Regions from separate parts of the Bradyrhizobium sp. USDA 4472 genome, predicted to be linked through region 1. Evidence: predicted binding sites of a transcription regulator. Region 1 holds the regulator's gene; the other holds the start of a gene.
The links. Region 1 encodes LexA, which represses DNA repair genes until DNA is damaged. Its sites were predicted from a motif close to TGTTCNNNNTGTGTTCNG; they were not measured.
Positions count from the first base shown of each region.

Region 1 (9,940 bases):
GACGTAATTTCAGGAACGGCTCGTTCGAGCAGCAGAGGATCTTCGCGCTCGACCATTTTGCCGGCCGCGTCGCGAGTCCTGTCGACGGCGAAGACCGGCTGGTTTCGTCGCGCGCGCTGCCCCATTTCCCGATCCTGGTGATGGCGACGACCACGCGCGCCGCGGCGCTCGCCGACTGGCGCGAGCAGATCGGCGTCCTGATCTCGGTCGCCGCCGCCTCTGTGCTCGCAATTGCCGGCGTGCTGGTCGCGATCGTGCGCAAGTTGCTGTGGCAGCATCGCCTGTCCCGGGAGCGGCTGACGCTGGAGAAGCAGCGCCTCGACCGCGCCGTCAACAACATGACCCAGGGCCTGCTGCTGTTCGACGCTTCGCGGCGGCTCGTGGTCTGCAACCAGCGCTATATCGAGATGTACGGGTTGTCGCCCGCAATCGTGAAACCCGGCTGCAGCTTTCTCGACGTCATCATGCATCGGAAGGCTACCGGCTCGTTGACCGGCGATGTGGACCAGTATGTCGCACGCGTGCTGCGCGACGTCCACGTGCGCAATTCCATGGTGGTCGAGACCAGCGATGGTCGATCGATCCAGGTCCTCAACGAGCCTCTCGACGATGGCGGCTGGGTCGCGACCCATGAGGACATCACGGAGCGGCGCCGTACCGAGGAGCGCATTACCCACCTCGCCCACTACGACGCGCTGACCGACTTGCCGAACCGCGCCATGTTCCACGAACATCTGCGCGGCGAACTGGCGACCATCGTTCACGGTGAACAACTCGCCGTGCACTACATCGACATCGACGAATTCAAGGGCGTCAACGACGCGCTCGGCCATCTCGTCGGCGACGAGCTGTTGAAGTCCGTGGCTCAGAGCCTGCGCGCCTGCGCCGGCCCGAGCGATTTCGTGGCGCGGCTCGGCGGCGACGAATTTGCGATTGTGCAAATCGCCGTCACCTCGCAGGACCAGGTCAGCGAGCTCGTCGCACGGGTCTTCGCCGCGATCCGCACGCCGTTCGACTGCATGGGCCATCACCTCACCACCGATGCCAGCATCGGCATTGCGTTGGCGCCGGACCACGGCACGGCGCTGGACCAGATCCTGAAGAACGCGGATATGGCGATGTATGCAGCCAAAACCGCCGGGCGCCGCACCTACCGCTTCTTCGAACCTGAGATGGATGCCAAGGTGCGGGAGCGCCGCCAGCTCGAGATCGACCTGCGCCACGCCATCGCCCAAAGGGGGCTCGAAGGCGGCCTGGAGGTCTACTACCAGCCCTGCCTCAGCCTCAAGGACGACAGTATCGCCGGCTGCGAAGCCCTGGTGCGCTGGCGCCATCCCGAGCGCGGCATGGTTTCGCCTGCCGAGTTCATCCCGATCGCGGAAGACACCGGACTGATCAACGAGATCGGCGAATGGGTGCTGGCGACCGCCTGCCGCGACGCCGCCACCTGGCCCGACGACATCCGCCTCGCCGTCAACGTCTCGCCGGTGCAGTTCAAGAGCGACACGCTGGCGCTGAAGATCATGGCGGCGCTGGCCGCGTCCAATCTGGCGGCCAGCCGGCTCGAGCTCGAGATCACCGAGGCCGTGCTGATCCGCGACGACGACACCGCGCTTGCGATCCTGCATCAGCTCCGCGCCATCGGCATCCGCATCGCGCTCGACGATTTCGGTACCGGCTATTCGTCACTGAGCTATCTCCACCGCTTCCCGTTCGACAAGATCAAGATCGATCGCTGCTTCGTCAGCGACATCGCAGGTCCTGACGGCTCCGCCAGCATCGTGCAGGCCGTGGTCAATCTCGCCAGCGCCCGCCGCATGGCGACCACGGCCGAAGGCGTCGAGACCGAGGAGCAGCGGCGGCTGTTGCGCACGCTCGGCTGCACCGAGATGCAGGGCTATTTGTTCAGCGCCGCCAAACCGGCCGACAAGATCGTGGAGCTGTTTGCGCTGCATCGCAGCCGTCTCGCCCAGCGCCACGGCAATGGAGCGCGCCGCCGCGAAGCCAGCTAGGGCTTCGCAAGAGACGACCGCGCTCGCCAAACGAATTTGCCCGGAAGCGGTGATCCACTCCCGGGCGATATCGAAGGTCAAGATGACCGCTGGAAACTAGTTCGGCACCGTCGTCTTCGGCGCGGGCTTTGCGGCTGCCGCATTCACGGTGACGCCGTGCAGGAAGTCGAAGGCCGCGTGCAGTGCCTTGTCGTCCTTCTCTTCCGGTGGGACATAGGACTGCGATCCGGTCTGCTCCTTGCCGTCGGCGGCCTGCAGATGGCCGCGCATCTGGGACTCCGCGATGGTGTCGACGCGGCCCTTCAGCTCCGGCGGCACGTCCTGGAGGATCTCGATGTCGGGCGCGATGCCCTGGGCCTGGATCGAGCGGCCGGACGGCGTGTAATAGCGCGCCGTGGTCAGTGCCAGCGCACCGTTACCGGCACCGAGCGGAATGATGGTCTGCACCGAGCCCTTGCCGAACGAGCGCGTGCCGATCAGCGTCGCGCGCTTGTGGTCATGCAGCGCGCCGGACACGATCTCCGAGGCCGAAGCAGAGCCGCCGTTGATCAGGACCACCAGCGGCTTGCCTTTGGTGAGGTCGCCGCCTTGCGCCGTGAAACGCTGGGTCTCTTCCGGATTGCGGCCGCGGGTCGAAACGACCTCGCCGCGCTGCAAGAACGCGCTCGACACCGATACCGCCTGGTCGAGCAGGCCGCCCGGGTTGTTGCGCAGGTCCATCACATAGCCGACAAGCTTGTCCTGCGGCACGTCCCTGGAAATCGACGCAATCGCTTTCTTCAGGCCGTCGGTGGTCTGCTCGTTGAACGAGGTGACGCGGATGTAGCCGACGTCGCCGTTCTCGACGTGGAAGCGCACCGGGCGCACGTGGATGATCTCGCGCTTGATTGCGACGTCGAGCGGCGCGTCGGCGCCCTTGCGCACGATGGTGAGCTTGGTCTGGGTGTCGACGGGACCCTTCATCCGGTTGACGGCCTGCTCGAGCGTCATGCCCTGCACGTTTTCGCCGTCGATCTTGCTGATGAGGTCGCCGGACATGATGCCGGCCTTGGACGCCGGCGTGTCGTCGATCGGCGAGACGACCTTGACGAGGCCCTCCTCCATGGTCACCTCGATGCCGAGGCCACCGAACTCACCGGAGGTGGTCTCCTGCATCTCGGTCCAGGCCTTGGCGTTCATGTAGCGCGAATGCGGATCGAGCGAGGTCACCATGCCCGTGATCGCACCTTCGATCAGCTTGGCATTGTCGGGCTTCTCGACATAGCTCGCCTTCACCCGCTCAAAGACCTCCCCGAACAGGTTGAGCTGGGAATAGGCGTCATCCGTGCCCGCGCCGACCGCCGCCCGTGCCGCCCACAGTCCGCCCTGCGGACCGGATACGAGGAGGGTCAGGCATGCGCCGGTGAGCGCGCCCAGGGGGAACAGCAGGGTTTTCCGCATGGAATGGGTGGCCTTTTCGCTTAGCGGTTCTTTTGAGGCTTGGCAGCCGCCATCCAAATGGCGATCCAGCCCGGTTCTCACAATATCATTCTGGTTTCTTCAAGGCCGGCCTGCCACGCCGGCGGGCACGCGATGAAAATCCCTTCGCCTGGACCTAAACATTTGGCAACGTTCGGACACCAGCCCTCCCGGACAGCGGGAATCGGTCGGCCGACGACGCTTCGCAGCTATGCGAGTTTAGGATGGTTTTGGAAGGCCGAACGGGATAGGCGATGGCGTAAGACTTCAAATTCTCGGGAGGACAACAATGAACGACGCGCCCCGGCCGGAACGGAATGTCGAACTCGGCGCCAGTAACGAGCCATTCCAGAACCTGCACGAATTCATCCGGAAGGCGCGCTCCAACCTCAACCAGAACGCCTGGGACTACATCGTCGGTGCGGCCGAGACCGAGACCACCATGCGTCGCAACCGCATGGCGCTGGACGAGATCGCTTTTCGCCCCCGAGTGCTGCGTGACGTGCGCAAGGTCGATGGCTCCGTCGAGCAGTTCGGCCGCAACATGCGCCTGCCTGTCGTGCTTGCGCCTGTCGGCGCGCTGGAAATCTTCGATCCGCTTGGAGCCGCCAGCGTTGCCCGCGCCGCCGGCAGATTCGGCGCCGCCCATATGCTGAGCTCGGTTTCCGAACCTGGCCTCGAAAAGACCGCCGAAGCCGCCCCCGATGCGTTGCGCATGTACCAGCTCTATGTTCGCGGCGATGACGCGTTCGTGGCCGATGTCGTCAGCCGCGCCGAGAAGGCCAGATATGCCGCCTTCTGCCTGACCGTCGACACCGCCCATTACAGCCGTCGCGAGCGTGACATCGCCAAGCGCTACGTTCGCGAGAGCCGTCTGCGCGCCACCGGAGGCGACTACCAGAAGGGCCTGGAATGGCGGACCGTGAAAATGGTCAAGGACAAGTTCCGGATACCGTTGATCCTCAAGGGCATCGCCACTGCCGAGGACGCGCAGATCGCGGTCGATCACGGCGTCGAGTGGATCTACGTCTCCAACCATGGCGGCCGTCAGCTCGATCACGGCCGCGGTGCCATGCATGTGCTGCCCGAGATCGTCGAAGCGGTGAAGGGCCGCGCCAAGATCATGGTCGATGGCGGCATCTGCCGCGGCACCGACATCGTCAAGGCGATCGCGGCGGGCGCAGACCTCGTCGGCATCGGCCGGCTGCAATGCTGGGCACTGGCTGCGGCGGGCGAGACCGGCGTGGCGCGGATGCTCGAGCTGCTCGAGGACGAGGTGCTGCGCTGCCTCGGTCTCCTGGGCGCCACCTCCTTCGCCGAGGTCGACAAATCCTGTCTGCACCCGGCCACCGCAACCAACGCGCCGAGCGTGTTCAGCGCATTCCCGCTGTTCGACCACGAACCCTACCGATACTGATGGAAAGGACGCAAGTGACCTCGCTCTCGCCTGGTAGCGCCGATGCGCTTCTGTTCGATCTCGGACGCGTCGTGCTCGACATCGATTTCTCCAAGGCGATCACCTGCTGGGCGCGACATGCCGACTGCGAGCCGGAAGCCATCGTCGCGCGCTATATGCGCGACAGCGAGGCCTACCGGCTGCACGAGGTCGGCAAGATCAGCGACGAGGACTATTTTGCCTCGCTGCGCGCATCGCTCGGCATCGGCATCTCGGATGCGCAGTTCCTCGAAGGATGGAACGCGATCTTCGCCGGCGAGATGCCTGATATTGCGGAGCTGCTGCCGCGTGCGGCGAAGCAGATGCCGGTCTATGCCTTCTCCAACACCAACCGCCCCCATGTGGACTTTTTTTCGAAGGAATATGCCGACCTGCTCGGGCATTTCCGCGAGCTCTACCTGTCCTCGAGCATCGGGCTGCGCAAACCCGATGCGGAGGCCTTCGACCATGTCGTCGCCGCGATGGGGGTGCCCGCGAACCGCATCGTGTTCTTCGATGATCTCGCCGAGAACGTGGAAGGTGCACGGGCGCGCGGCCTGACCGCGGTGCATGTGACCTCGCCGACCGACGTCGGAAATGCCCTGAAGGCGCTGGGGATCTGACTTGGCAACCCGGCTCTGATTCCGGAGGCAATTTCACTGGAACTCGGGAACCAAAACCCTTTGTGCATTTTTGTACAGAGTTCCGGGAACGGAATCCCCGGCTCCGGACTCTATAGTCCGTTGGGAATTCTACATTGGACTTATCATCGTGTTGGGCAAAACCTACCTCACCAAGCAGGCCTCCCTGCTGATGAAATACGCCAGGACCACCTCGAATTCTGAGCTCTCCGCAAAACTGATCAGCAAGGCCGCCGACCTGAAGGCCCAGGCCGATCCAATGCCCGACAAGAATCCCAAAGCGCCTGATGTCAGTCCGAGCGAGCCGCCGGGGACCTGACCGATGCTGGCCACGGCTCTTGTCTTTGCCTTGGCCGTCGTTGTGCCGGTATGCGTCGCTCTCCAGATCATGCCCCGGCTGAACCTCCAGCTTCGTCCCACGGCTCCAGGGGTGGGATAAATCATCTTGTGCGGCTGCTTTGCCTGGACGCTCCCGCTCGGCTAGAACTCTCGCCGCTGATTTGCCCGAATGGGCGTAGCTGGAGTTTTCACCGTGGCCCTCATGCCGGTATCCGATGCGCTTGCTGCCGTGCTCGCGGGAGCGGAGCCGCTGGCTGAGGAAACAGTCGCGCTCGATCGGGCCTTTCATCGCGTGCTTGCGCGCGATGTCGCGGCGCGGCGGACGCAGCCGCCTGAGGCGATGTCGGCGATGGATGGCTATGCCGTGCGTGCGGCCGATGCGGCCGAGGTCGACACACGGCTCACGGTGATCGGCGAAGTCGCAGCCGGCCGGCCGTTTGCTGGAAGGGTCGGCGCCGGCGAAGCCGTGCGGATCTTCACCGGTGGCGTCGTTCCCGATAACGCGGATGCCGTGGTGATCCAGGAGGACACCGTCGCCGACGGCGAGTGCATCACGATCAAGGAAGCCGCCATCACCGGACGACACATCCGCCCGGCCGGCATCGACTTCCGCGAGGGCGACGTGCTCCTGCGCAGCGGCACGCGGCTCACGGAGCGCGACCTCGCACTCGCCGCCGGGATGAACCATCCGCAACTCGCGGTCCGCCGCCGGCCGACGGTCGCAATTCTCGCCACCGGCGATGAGCTGGTGATGCCGGGCTCGACGCCCGGCCACGGCCAGATCGTCTATTCCAATGGCTATGCCCTTCATGCTCTGGCTCGCAGCGAAGGTGCCGACACGATCGATCTCGGGGTCGCGGCCGATACGTTTGCCGCCACCACATCGGGCATCCGTCGCGCGCGCGAGAGCGGCGCCGACATCCTGATCACGACCGGCGGTGCCTCGGTGGGCGACCACGATCTGGTGCAACAGGCACTGAGGGACGAAGGTATCTCGATGGCGTTCTGGAAGATCGCGATGCGACCGGGCAAGCCCATGATGAACGGGCAACTCGGATCGATGCGCGTGATCGGCCTGCCCGGCAATCCCGTATCATCCTACGTTTGCGCTTTCCTGTTTCTGGTCCCGCTGATTCGCGCGCTGTCGGGGCGTTCGGTGGTTCATCATCGCCGCGAGCGCGCCGTGCTCGGCCGCGATGTCGGCGCCAACGATCAGCGCGAAGATTATCTGCGCGCGCGGCTGGCAGAGCGTGACGACGGCACGCTGGTCGCCGTTCCCGTCGATCATCAGGACTCCTCGTTGCTTTCGAATCTGGCTGCGGCACAGGCACTTCTCGTGCGCGCACCGTTCGCGCCGAAGGCCGAAGCAGGCACCGCTTGCGAGGTGCTGCGGCTGCCCGTCTGACCGCTTCGTTCGCGTGCGTTCCGCGAACTTCGTCGCGTTCACGGCAAATTAAGCAGTTGCGGAACATGTATCGAACATATAGTGTCCGTTCATGATTTGTTTCGAGCATGTAGCGGCTTATGGCTGAATTCAGCGTCTCGGAATTGAACGACATCACCAGGGGGATTTTGGTCGAGATGTTAACGCGCAAACAATACGAGCTCCTGCGGTTCATCAGCGAGCGGCTGAAGGAAAGCGGCGTACCACCCTCCTTCGACGAGATGAAGGACGCGCTCGATCTGCGCTCGAAATCGGGCATCCACCGCCTGATCACTGCGCTCGAGGAGCGCGGCTTCATCCGCCGTCTGCCCAACCGCGCCCGCGCGATCGAGGTGATCAAGCTGCCCGAGCTCCAGGCCGCCGCCGGCAATCGCCGCGGCTTCACCCCGAGCGTCATCGAGGGCAACCTCGGCAAGGTGCGCATGACGTCGAGCCCGCCGGCGGATGAGGGCGAGCGTCCCGTCGCGGTGCCCGTCATGGGCCGGATCGCGGCCGGTACGCCGATCGAAGCCTTGCAGACCCGCAGCCACACTATCAGCGTTCCGCCCGACATGCTCGGCGCGGGCGAGCACTATGCGCTCGAAGTGCGCGGCGATTCCATGGTGGACGCCGGCATCCTCGACGGCGACATGGCCCTCATCCAGCGCAACGAGAGCTGCGACACTGGCGACATCGTCGTCGCCCTGATCGACGACGAGGAAGCCACCTTGAAGCGCTTCCGTCGCCGCGGCGCCTCGATCGCGCTCGAGCCAGCGAATGCCGCCTATGAGGTCCGCATCCTGCCCCCCAACCGGGTCAAGATCCAGGGCAAGCTGATCGGTCTCTATCGCAAGTACTGAGCGCCACGTTCTCGCGCGATCGGTGACTGCGATCAACGATTGGAGCGGACGATTGTCCGCTCCGGCTGGATAGACTTTCTGGTTCTGCACAGATTATCCCGCCACCTCTCCAGCCCTACATCCCCGGCATGCCGCAACGAAGCACACTCGCTTCGATGGGCCTCCAGGGAGACTGAGGAGAGAATGATGAGCAAGATCATCCTGAGCACCGTCACGATGACGCTGATCGCAGCGTCCGGATCGCACGCCTTTGCTGCGCATGCGCAGCATCGCCTCGGCAAGGTGCCGCAGGCGACGAGCGCGCAGATCCGCGATGCCCGCAACGCCATCGAGCAACAGGCGCAGCCCGGCTGGCAATATTCCGGCTGGTCCGCGCCGGCCGGACGCTGAGCGCGAAGCCTCCCAAATGCACGGAGGCAAGCTTTGTTCCCAGCCGTTCGGGAAAGATAATGTGATTGCGGCTCGCGGATCGGAGCCGCAGATTTGCCTACAACCAAGCAGAGCCTTGCAGGCTTCAACTCTGATAGAGGCCGGCGCCTCCAGGACAGAGGCGCGGGTTGCTATCCCCGATGAGGAGCACCCGATGTGTGACTATAGCTTGCATGCCGTCGCGACGCGTCCCGCAGAAGTCGGCGAGACGATCGTCACGACAACGTTCCGCGGCACCTCGACGCGCGGCTTCGCCTCTGAAGCCGACATGTCGGTCGCGGTCTGCCTGCTTCCGGGAACGGAGCTCGCCTTCGCCGACAACGTCCGCTACGACAACAGGTGGATCTGGACCCGCACCATCAATTCCCGCGTAGGCAAGTTCGGCAAGGTTGATCCGCACATTCCCGATCGCCATCACGACGCGATCGAATTCCCCGATGGCAAATACGTGCTGGTGACGCAGCTCGTCGAAGGCCAGCGCGCAACCGTGCTGCAACTGCCCGTGACCCAGCCGCTCGGCGAGCGCGAGCACAAGCCGCAAGTGGCCGCCGACAGTCGCACGACGCCGCCACGCCTGCCGATCGGCTGAAGCGTCGATTCTAGTCCTCGGCCTGAAGGTCGGCCTCCGACGGCGTTGCGTCTTTGGTCCGCGGAGCTGCCGACCGTGGCTTGAGGGTTTGGCCGAAATCTGCATCGCCGGGCGCCACCGGCGACCAGGAGCGGTTTGCGCCCCTCGCTCTCACCGGCTGAACCGCAAAACCGTCACCGCGCTGTGTCAGCGCAAGCGCGCCCTGGCTCGCCAGACGCGGCCGATCGATCACCATTGCAGCGCAATCGGGCGGCGCAGGCCTCGCCGTCACCACCAGCGCTGCGCGGCTGCAATCGTCGGCCAGCGCGTCGATGCGCAGCGCCAGCGCAATCATGCGGCCGTCGGCAAGCGGCGTCACGCAGCCGGCATCGTCGCACGACACGCCGTCGCCGAGCGAAGCGCTGGCGGCATCGCGCGGGTCGGCGTCCGCCGCGAGCCACTCCTTGAGAAGGAAATTGTCCTTCTTCGTCCTGATCAGATGCAGCTGCCCATCCTTGCCGCGCACCGCGACGTTCTGGCCGTCGGCGGCAATGAGAATGTCGGGTTGCCGCACCGACAAGGCCCAGATCGTTGCGACCGCAAGCACGATCGCACCCGACCAGCGCAGCGGCGTGCGCAACAGCCCCATCAGGACAAGCCCCAGGCTCGCCGTCACCAGCGGCGCGGTGCCGAAGGCGCCGACATGGCCGATAGCCCCTGGCAATGCCGCCACCCAGCGGGTGACCACAATCATCCAGTCGATGCCGATCCCCAT
Region 1 is NZ_JBSSAM010000001.1:6,068,342-6,078,281, reverse strand. Features, by position in the region: gene ACVWZ4_RS28555 (bifunctional diguanylate cyclase/phosphodiesterase) at 1-2,012, shown strand, start outside; gene ACVWZ4_RS28550 (S41 family peptidase) at 2,109-3,452, opposite strand; gene ACVWZ4_RS28545 (alpha-hydroxy acid oxidase) at 3,760-4,887, shown strand; gene ACVWZ4_RS28540 (HAD family hydrolase) at 4,887-5,528, shown strand; gene ACVWZ4_RS28535 (hypothetical protein) at 5,677-5,865, shown strand; gene ACVWZ4_RS28530 (molybdopterin molybdotransferase MoeA) at 6,079-7,290, shown strand; gene lexA (transcriptional repressor LexA) at 7,467-8,168, shown strand; gene ACVWZ4_RS28520 (hypothetical protein) at 8,355-8,558, shown strand; gene ACVWZ4_RS28515 (hypothetical protein) at 8,752-9,186, shown strand; gene ACVWZ4_RS28510 (ComEC/Rec2 family competence protein) at 9,197-9,940, opposite strand, start outside.

Region 2 (9,940 bases), 4.7 Mb from region 1:
AGCCATTGCCAATGCTTTCCGCCAAGGCGGTGCGAACGTCCTGGCAACCGACGCAAATGTGGAAAACCTCCGGGACATTCTGACACGCTTACCGCACGGCAATGGTATCCTGCCGATGAGCATGGACGTGGCACGAGAAGATGATGTTGGCAGGGTGCTTGATGAGATCGCCAACCGCTTCGGTAGGCTCGATGTCCTGGTCAACAACGCCGGAATAAAATCGGCTCAGCCCCTACTCACGGGCGACGCCGAGAAGATCGAAAAAACCATACAGATAAACTCCGTCGCGGTGCTTCGCTGTGCCAAGCAAGCGATCGAGCGCTTCATGAGGAGCAAGGGCGGCCGCATCGTCAATGTCGGGTCCTCATTGTCATCTCAGGGTGCTGTTTTCAACTACCAGGCTGGCGGCGCCGACTATTGCTTGTCAAAAGCGATCGTGCACGACGTGACAAAGCTGCTTGCTTATGAATGTGCTCCGCTCAAGATCAACGTCAACGCTATCGCCCCCGGGATTATTGATACGCCCATGCATGGTCGTCCGCGGGAGGAAACCGAAGCGCGCCATAGTGGCCGAATTCCGCTGGGTCGGGTCGGACAGCCGGAAGATATCGCAGGGCTTGCGGTGTTCCTGGCCAGCCCCGCAGCTTCCTATATGACCGGGCAAATTGTCCATGTGAATGGCGGGATGCTGATGAATGGTTAGCGTCGGCTCCAACATCAACTGGCCGCCGATAGAAGGGATTATCTCCGATCTGGATGGCGTCATCTATCGTGGCAGCACCGCAATCGCGGATGCCATAGAAGCATTTACGGCGTGGCGGAAAGCCGGGGTGCCATTCTGTTTTGCGACGAACAATTCAACGCATACTCCGGAGGACGTCGTCCGCAGGCTGAGAGGATGTGGTCTTTCGATCGAGCCGTCGCAGGTCGTTACAAGCGCTATTAGCGCCGCGGAGCTCGTTCGAACGAGATATCCGGACCTAACGCGAATCTATGTCATCGGCGCTCCCTCGCTTGTCACGGCCATGCGCGATGTCGGGCTTGAGATCACCGAGCAAAGGCCTGAAGCGGTTGTGATGGGGCTCGACCGGGGTATCACGCACGAGAAGATGCGAATTGCCGTTGAGGCGATCCTCGATGGAGCTGTGTTCATCGGAACTAATCCCGATCTACTGCTGCCGACAGGCAGCGGGTTCGAGCCTGGGGCGGGTGCGACGATTGCAGCTGTGACTGCCGCTACGCAAGTGAAGCCTTTGATCGTCGGAAAGCCGCAAGTGCCGATGATCGAGACCGCACTCTCGCGCCTGGGGACGAACCGCGCGTCAACGATTATGATCGGAGACCAAGTTCCGACGGATATTCAAGCCGGGAAGAGAGCGGGCCTTTCGACGGTGCTTGTCACAACGGGCGTGCCCACCCGTCAGGATCCGTCCCTCATGGCCCCTGACTTCATTGTATCGAGCTTGCGCGAAATTCAGGTCAGTGCTGCTCGCGCGGCTCAACCGAGACAGAGGAGGGCATAATGGCAGAGGTTCGCCTGGAGGGCCTCAGGAAGTCCTTTGGAACCATCGAGATCCTGCGCAATATCGACCTGACCATCGATCACGGCGAATTTGTCGTCTTCGTTGGTCCGTCCGGGTCAGGCAAATCCACGCTGCTGCGTATGATCGGCGGGCTCGAGCCCATCAGCGGTGGGCGGCTCCTCATCGACAACGAGCTCGTCAATGACATCGATGCGGCCGATCGCAACCTCGGCATGGTCTTTCAGAGTTACGCTCTCTATCCGCATATGACGGTGAAAGAGAACCTGGCCTTTCCCCTGCGCATGGCGAAAGCCCCGAAAGCCGAGATCGCCACGAAGATAGCCAAAACGGCGTCGCTATTGCAGATCGACCATCTATTGGATCGCAAGCCTCGACAACTTTCGGGCGGGCAACGCCAGCGCGTCGCAATCGGGCGCGCCATCATGCGAGAACCAAAAGTATTCCTGTTTGATGAGCCTCTGTCCAACCTGGACACCGAGCTGCGCGTACAAATGCGAGTTCAGATCGCCAAGCTCCACAAGCAGCTCGGAAATACCATGATCTATGTGACGCATGACCAGGTAGAAGCGATGACCATGGCCGACAAGATCGTCGTCCTCAAGGACGGCAACATCGAACAGGTCGGCAGCCCCCACGATCTATATCACAATCCGGCCTCGCGCTTTGTGGCAGGCTTCATCGGCTCGCCAAAGATGAACTTCCTGGGCGGCAAGGTCGAGGCCGCTCACCAACATGGCCTGGACATCCGACTGGAGGCCGGTTCTACGATATCCGTTCCGGTCCAGCCGGACCAAGGACTCATTGGTAAGCCGGTTACCGTTGGAATTCGCCCGGATGATTTTTCCTCGACGACGCCCGGGCTGCAGGAGATCTCCATTGCACTCGACGTGGATTTCGTTGAGCATTTCGGTAGCGTCACGTACATCTACGGTTCGGCTGGGGACGAAACGGTCGTCGCCAGGGCGCCAAAATCCGGCTCGCGCAAGGACGCGGCAAAGCTCACTCTCACAGCCGCTCCTGCCGATTGCCATTTGTTCATGAGCAATGGAAAATCGGTGCGGCGGTTGCAAGCGCCTGCAACTTGGAGCTAGTCTTGACGCCAGCCGTGCGATGATGCCGGCTCAGGATCGACACGCGGACAGCTGAAGGTGAAGGGAGCCGGCATCAGGCAGTTCTTCCGCAATTCCCGTTCGTTTGTCCTTGGTGCGGGGATCGGATCGGGCATGACGGCCAGGGCCGCGGAGCGGGCGGGCGCCGATTTCGTGCTCGCACTCAATGCTGGCCGTTTTCGCGCCATGGGCGGGGCATCGCCCGCCTCCATTCTTCCAATCCGCAATAGCAACGAGTTCGTAGCGGGGTTCGGGCGGACCGAGATCCTGCCGAACACAAAACTGCCGGTTTTCTTCGGCGTCTGTACATTCGACCCCGAGCTTGATCTGGATCGATGGCTCGACCGGATCATCAAATGGGGATTTGCAGGTGTAACCAACTTCCCTTCGGTCATACACATCGACGATCACCGCAGGTCATTGCTTGAGAAGTCCGGCCTTGGATATTCCCGGGAGATCGAGCTCCTTGTGAAGGCCGCAAAACGCGGCGTGATGACGATCGGGTATACGCGTAGTCAATCCGAAGCCCGCCGAATGGTCGAAGCAGGCGCCGAGGCCATTTGCATCAACTTCAATCTTAACCGCGGGGTTGAAAGCGAATCCGATCCGTCGATCAGCCTGGCTGAACTTGCAGCGCGTACCAGTGCCGTTGCGCGTGTTGCTCAATCGGTCAACAAGAGCACCATCTGCCTGCTGGGCGGCGGCCCGATCACAAAGCCGGACGAGCTCCTGGACATCTGCCGTGAGACCGGAATCCAGGGGTTTATCGGAGGCTCTTCGCTGGACCGCGTGCCTCTGGAGATGTCGGTCCTCGAGGTGACGTCCGGTTTCAAAACTATCCACCTGTTGCGCGAGAAGGTGGATCTGCTCGAACGACAGCTACAGTTGAGCGGCTTCAGGCACGGCGTCATTGCGCAGTCCTCGGCAATGAAGCGCATCCTGGAAACGACCAAACGCGTTGCGGTCACCCCCCGTCCAGTTCTCATCTGGGGAGAGGTAGGCTCCGGCAAGCGTCGAATAGCAAGCCTGGTTCACGCGTTTAGCGACCGCAGGCACGCCAAGGCGGCGCTGTTTCATTGCCGACCCGGTCCGGCGATGGATACACTCGGCCCGTTGTTCGGCGCCGAGCGCCTTGAGAGCGGCAGACGTCAATTGTCGCTCCTGGAGACATCGAGCGACGGCGCTGTCTTGCTGCTGCATGTTGACCAGCTTTCGCGTGAAGGTCAGGAACGTCTCGCCGATTATATGGAGACAGGTGGGTTTACCCCTCTGAACGGGCTAACTGTCATGCGTTCCCGTGCGCGGATCATTGCGACCGCGACGGTGGCCCGAGGCGCTGGTCTTGAAAGCGTTCTGTCCCCGCGGCTTCTTGCGCTCTTTACCGGGCTGGATGTCCAGCTACCTTCGCTTCCCGATAGGCTTGAAGATCTGCCGCAACTCGTTCAACATTTTACGGTCGAAGCCAAGGGAGATTCCAGCGCCCAGACGCTCACGATAGAAAACTCTGCATTCCTGGCGCTCGCCGGTCACGATTGGCCAGGCAATTTGCGCGAGTTGCGGCAGATCGTGAATCAGCTTGTGACCCTGCCATCAAGTCACATTACCGGTGAGGTGGTAAAGCCCCTTTTGCAGGGACCATCAGGGCCACGGCCGGCGGCCTCGCTGTCCGAGCGGGACTGGATTATCGAGGGCCTGAAGAGAAACCGGCTTCACCGCGGCAGGACTGCTCGCTCTCTCGGGCTTTCACGCAAAACCCTCTACAACAAAATTAAGAAGCTGCGGATCCTCGAATAAGCCTCATGCCGTTCGGAGCGGCTGCTTGGCCAGGCAGAACTTCGGTATCGACGATGATCCATGAAAGCCGATGCTTACGAGCGCAATGTCCGATCCAATCGAGAGAGCAAAATCGTCGGGGCTCAAATAGACGAACGCATCGACCTGCGCACCTAGCCGTTGCTCTGCTGCTTTCATCTTTGCCTCGTCCGACGCAACAAATAGGACTTTGAACCCGCGGCTTGCAAACCACTCCATGCGCCGAAGCTCGAGTTCCTGACCGCTATCGAGCGGCACTCCGGCCGGTGTCCGTTCAATCATGGCGGCCGGCGGAAAATTCGTTACTCCGGTCACCTTTGCATCTTCCAATAAATCCCCAAGATCTTCCCAGCACGCAAACGGATCGATCATGACCATCGCCGTGTAGCAGAAAGCGGGGAGTATGGGGCTCGCTTGCAGGTCTCGCAGGAGACAGTCGTTCCAATCGATAACGGGAAGCGTGGCCATGACGAGCGTGGCGTTCTGTGGAAGGGCTCGCAGCGACGGCGCATAGATCGTCATCTGATCATCGCGAGATGAGGTAAGACTTGCGGCAAGGCGGCCTACGACCTTGGCTCTCATGGTTTCTACCCAATCCTACCCAGTTCAACCTTCCGGCGATCTTACACGCGGCTCCCTCCAGGTCTAGACCATCACTGTTGATCATGGGGAGCAAGGTAATATCTATCTTCGACGCCGGAGCCGGGCCGGCAGGAAGCGAGAAAGGCGAACGGCGTCATCATCAGTCTTACCTGCGGTTTGCTTTGAGTGACCTCTTCGCGTCCACGTCTACTTGCATATGCTGCTCGAGCTGCGAGCGTCATCAAAGGGCTCGTGAAACGTATTGTCAGAAATGCTTGCGAGCCATCAGCGCCATACGAATCCGCTAGCAGACCGGCTCGTCTGCTCCTCCCTGACTAGAGCCGCTGCTGGAAAACGCCGGCAGCGGCATCTTTTTGTCTCGGAGCGCGCCTCGGCTGAGATGAGGAAAGCGAGGACGTGACGAGCCGCATTGTCCGGTCGATCACAATATGGGATGGCATCGACATGGCTGCTTCGGGGGCGGACACGGCGTGGCGTGATCACCTGGACGCCGAGGGCCGTATCCGACCGTGAGCGCTACGCGGTCTCGCTTCTGCCGATTGGTTTGGCTCTCGCGCGCATCGTCAAGCGCAGTTCGCGAAGATCACTCCCGACGGCTGCTCCGACTTCGGCGGCTGCATTCAGCTCGAATTACGAGCTCCAGCTCTAGGCCTTCGGACATTTGGGCTGACGGCGAAAAACATACGCAAGCTGCCGCTCGAGATGCGCAAGGTGACTCCGACCGGCGCTGGGCCGCTACCCGAGAGGATCTTCCTGGCCCGTTCGAGATCGCGAGATCGGGCCAACTGTTACGCAAGGGGGCTGCAAATTCAGGCTGGAGAGCATCGTGTCGAAGCGCGGCGAGAGGCCCGATCGAGCCCGACGGTGCGGCACTGGCGCAAGGTGGAGAACCGGGACACGCGCCCTATGCTCGGGTACTGGATTAAGTCCCCTTCAACCGTCGCCGCTACCACAATCAAGGCGTTGACGTGTTGTTCTTATTTTGTACTTATCTGGGGTGCGACGCTGCTTTTACGACCTCCGCATTACTGACATTCTCGTGGTTCCCGGTCTGCAAAAATTGGAAGTTGCCCTAAAGCCACGGCTATGGCTCTGCTTTAATCGGCCGCAGAGCGAAAACGATGCTTTAGGCATCTTTGCGCCCGGATGCGAACGGCCCGATTGAAAGTAGTCCACACCCTGCCTTTGCTATTCCAGAATCGAAGGGCAAAGATGATCATGGAAACCCAATGAACGCCGCTCTTCTCGCCAGAAACGATGATGGTCCAGCCATCGCACCCATTTCACCGTCGCGCGAGATGGGCGCGTACGAGGAGCTGTGGCTTCAGCAAGGGGCGACTTTCAAGACCATAGCTGATCGTTTTGCTGCCGATCCGACAGCGATGCCATCCGACTTTGTGCCTCCTAGCATAGCGGAAACCCGCGCTAGAGAAGTAATGACAAAACTGTCGAAGGCAGGAGTTACGCGGTTCGGCGTCCGAATTCATCACGCTGGTAATTACCCAATGCGGCTGCGCGATGCGAAGCATCCGGTCGAGCTCCTATACTTTCAGGGAACTTGGGAGCTATCGGAGACACGCTCTGTAGCCGTGGTTGGTAGCCGAAAGCCAAGCGATGATGGTATCGCGCGCGCAAAGAAAATCGCGCGGGAGCTAGTTGCTCAGGACTTCACGGTCGTCTCTGGATTGGCGTACGGCATCGATACGGCTGCCCACACCGCGGCTTTGGATGCTAAAGGAAGAACGATTGCGGTCATAGGTACGCCACTTGGCGTTTATTACCCCAAGGAGAACACAGACCTTCAGAAGCGAATAGCAACGGATTTCCTTTTGATATCGCAAGTGCCGGTGCTTCGATATGCGAGCCAGGCGGTCCCCCACAACCGGCTATTCTTTCCTGAGCGCAACATCACAATGAGCGCGATGACAGAGGCGACTATCATTGTCGAGGCGGGTGAGACGAGTGGAACTCTTACCCAAGCCAGGGCTGCGCTTCATCAGAGGCGCAAGTTGTTCATCCTCGACTCATGCTTCCAGCGGAAGGACATTACGTGGCCCGCGGCTTTTGAGGCCCGCGGCGCCATTCGCATCAAGAGCATGGAAGACGTTTGGGACGCCCTAAGTGTCAGCAGTCCGCTTCCAAAAAATTGAAGACAAGAATAGGGCTGATCACTACTACATCACCGAAGGTGATGAGTGCCTTTTCCTCTACGAGTATACGGCTGGAATGGGTTACGCCCACAGCGAGACCAATTCGCTCATTCTGAATCTGAAAAAGAAGAAAGGTGCAGGGGGATACACCTGGAAAGCAATAGCCATCGCGAGCTGCGCGGCCGCTCTCGGCCCGGCCATTAACCCCAAATGGCTGGCAGAAGCTGTTCTGGTACCTATCCCACCCTCGAAGATCAAGTCCGATCCAATGCACGATGACCGCATGACGCAGGTTTGCAAAGCAATTAGATCTGAGGCGACCGTCGATGTTCGAGAGTTGATCGTTCAAATCCGATCAACGAAGGCCGTTCACGATGGAAACAGACTCAAGCCGGAAGAGATCGAGGCGAACTATCGGATCGACGAAGCGCTCTGCTGCGCGGCAGATCCCAAATACATAGGCGTCGTAGACGACATCCTCACCGCTGGCGCGCACTTCCGCGCCGCCAAGAATGTACTTTCGAAGCGGTTTCCGAGCAGCAGGATCACGGGCTTTTTTATCGCCCGCAGGATATTCTCGAACCCGTTTGGTGAAGTGTCGCTGGACGATTTGCTGGCTTAACTTCCCTCCACGCTCGCGCAAACGCGGCCTGTTCGGGACCTGCGGCCCATTCGTCGTTCTCCTCGGCGGTCGCATCGAAGTCGCCGTTCATCGCGCGCCTGCGCAGCACCTGTCATGGCGGGATGGCAAGTGGCGGCGGCTTCGGCAAGATCGTTCATGAACTGCACCTGAGGCATCGCCAGCGGCGACAGGTCGTTTGGTAGTAGCCGCTCGCAGCGGGCTCGGCCAGGCCTTCGAGGCCAAGGTCCCGTAAACGCTTCGGGCAGCATCTCCGGCTCCGGAGCCCATGCCGGCGCTCGGTGCGAACGGTGTTAGGCCGCGCCGTTCATGGCGATGAGAAACAGCATCGACGTGGCCCTCGGTCAGATAGCCGATTGAGGCGGCGCAGCAGAGCTTTGACGTTTTGATGACCCATCCAGCCGGCCCCGATCTCCAGCAGCACCTGATTGAGGAACTCCGCGGCGATGTGGAGGACGTTCGCCACCTCCTGCGCGGCTGGAGATGTTGTGCGCGGGACACGCGACGCCCAAACTGCGCCCTGACCGAGGATCGCCTTTAGGCGGTGCTGGCTCATCTCGCGGAGCAGGATCTGCGCGTTGTTCCGCGCCTGTGCTCGGTGAGATCGTTGATGTTCGACCCGTCGCTTGGAGGTGCCGACCACGTTCTGAATGCTGGTGGTGCGCAGGAGGTCCGCGCAGACTGGATTGCCCCTACTGGTTAAGCCAGGCCCTGCATAGGCCCGGAACGGACTCTTGATGTTCTGGGGCTGCCGCATTGCGCGCCTACCCAACTTTACCCAGTCGCGCTCGGATCCGGGCTTATGAGCCATTTCACTTCGATCTAGACCTCCGAATGTCCTGAAAGGTCTAGGAGGAAGATCGTGTCTAACCATCGCGCGGACGACCAGACGTCGATCCGGGATGGTCATCCGTCCGATCGTGCCGGCAAGGTCGCGATCGTCGCAACCCTGGACACAAAGGGCCGCGAAACCTCTTATCTCGCGCGCGTCATCGAACATTGCGGCCGCAAGACTCTTACGATCGATGTAGGCACATCAAACGGAAGGGCCAGAAGCAAGCCCGGCGGTAGCGATGCGCGGGTCGCTGCACCCGCCGAGCTCTTGCGGGCGATAGCTCAAAGCGCGCGTGAGGAGGTCAATGAGCTGCTGCGAACAAGTGCGATTGACGCGATCGTTGGAGTGGCAGGCGGCAAAGGCAGCGCAGTCTTTGGTGAACTTGTATCGGATCTGCCATATGGATTTCCGAAACTGCTGGTGAGTAGCGCCAGGCCGGCCCTCCTGGCCGAATTAGCCCTCCACAATGACATTATCCTCTATCCAACCTTGGTCGACCTTTTCGGAATTAACGCGTTCACCGAACGTGCTCTCGAGAATGCAGGGCGGGCAGTGGCAGCGATGCATTATGTGCCCGCTCAAGGTCGGCGGGAGAGAAAGACCGTTGCAATCACGGCCTTTGGGGTCACGACGCCGGCGGCAAATCGCTGCGTAGCGCGGCTCGGAGAGGCAGGGGTCGACGCGATCGTCTTTCCGGCCAATGGCGCCGGGGGACGTAAGATGGAGCAGCTCGTATCCGCCGGTGAGTTCGATGCGGTGCTCGATCTGACCACGACCGAGCTTGCTGACGAGCTGGTCGGCGGCACTGCCAGTGCAGGTCCAGACCGGCTAAAGGCTGCTTCTCTCCGGATGATTCCGCAACTCGTCGCCCCGGGGGCCGTCGACATGGTGAATTTCGGCCCTCCCTCGAGCGTGCCTGCCGAGTTCAAGGGCCGCCAATTCTATTTCCATACGCCCTTCACGACGCTCATGCGCACGAACGCTGAGGAGAACGAGCGCATAGGCAGGCTTACAGCAGAGCGCCTCGCGCAAGCAAAAGCGCCCACCGTCGTGTTGTGGCCGGCCAAGGGGGTGTCTGACTATGACCAGGAGGGTGGCATCTTCCGAAATCCTGAAGCCGATAAAGCCTGGTTCGACGCAGTCAGGCAAAACCTACCGCCCTCGATCGTCGCCCGCGAGTTGAATTGTCACATCAACGATCCGGAATTTGCGGAAGCGGCGTCTTCGTGGATCGTTGAACGATTGAC
Region 2 is NZ_JBSSAM010000001.1:1,341,708-1,351,647, reverse strand. Features, by position in the region: gene ACVWZ4_RS06025 (SDR family NAD(P)-dependent oxidoreductase) at 1-703, shown strand, start outside; gene ACVWZ4_RS06020 (HAD-IIA family hydrolase) at 696-1,523, shown strand; gene ACVWZ4_RS06015 (ABC transporter ATP-binding protein) at 1,523-2,635, shown strand; gene ACVWZ4_RS06010 (phosphoenolpyruvate hydrolase family protein) at 2,693-4,447, shown strand; gene ACVWZ4_RS06005 (hypothetical protein) at 4,451-4,987, opposite strand; gene ACVWZ4_RS06000 (DNA-processing protein DprA) at 6,298-7,218, shown strand; gene ACVWZ4_RS05995 (hypothetical protein) at 7,190-7,840, shown strand; gene ACVWZ4_RS05990 (Tm-1-like ATP-binding domain-containing protein) at 8,721-9,940, shown strand, end outside.
Region 2: a site for LexA is predicted at 6,041-6,058, ahead of ACVWZ4_RS06000 (DNA-processing protein DprA). Genes of this name have one in related genera too.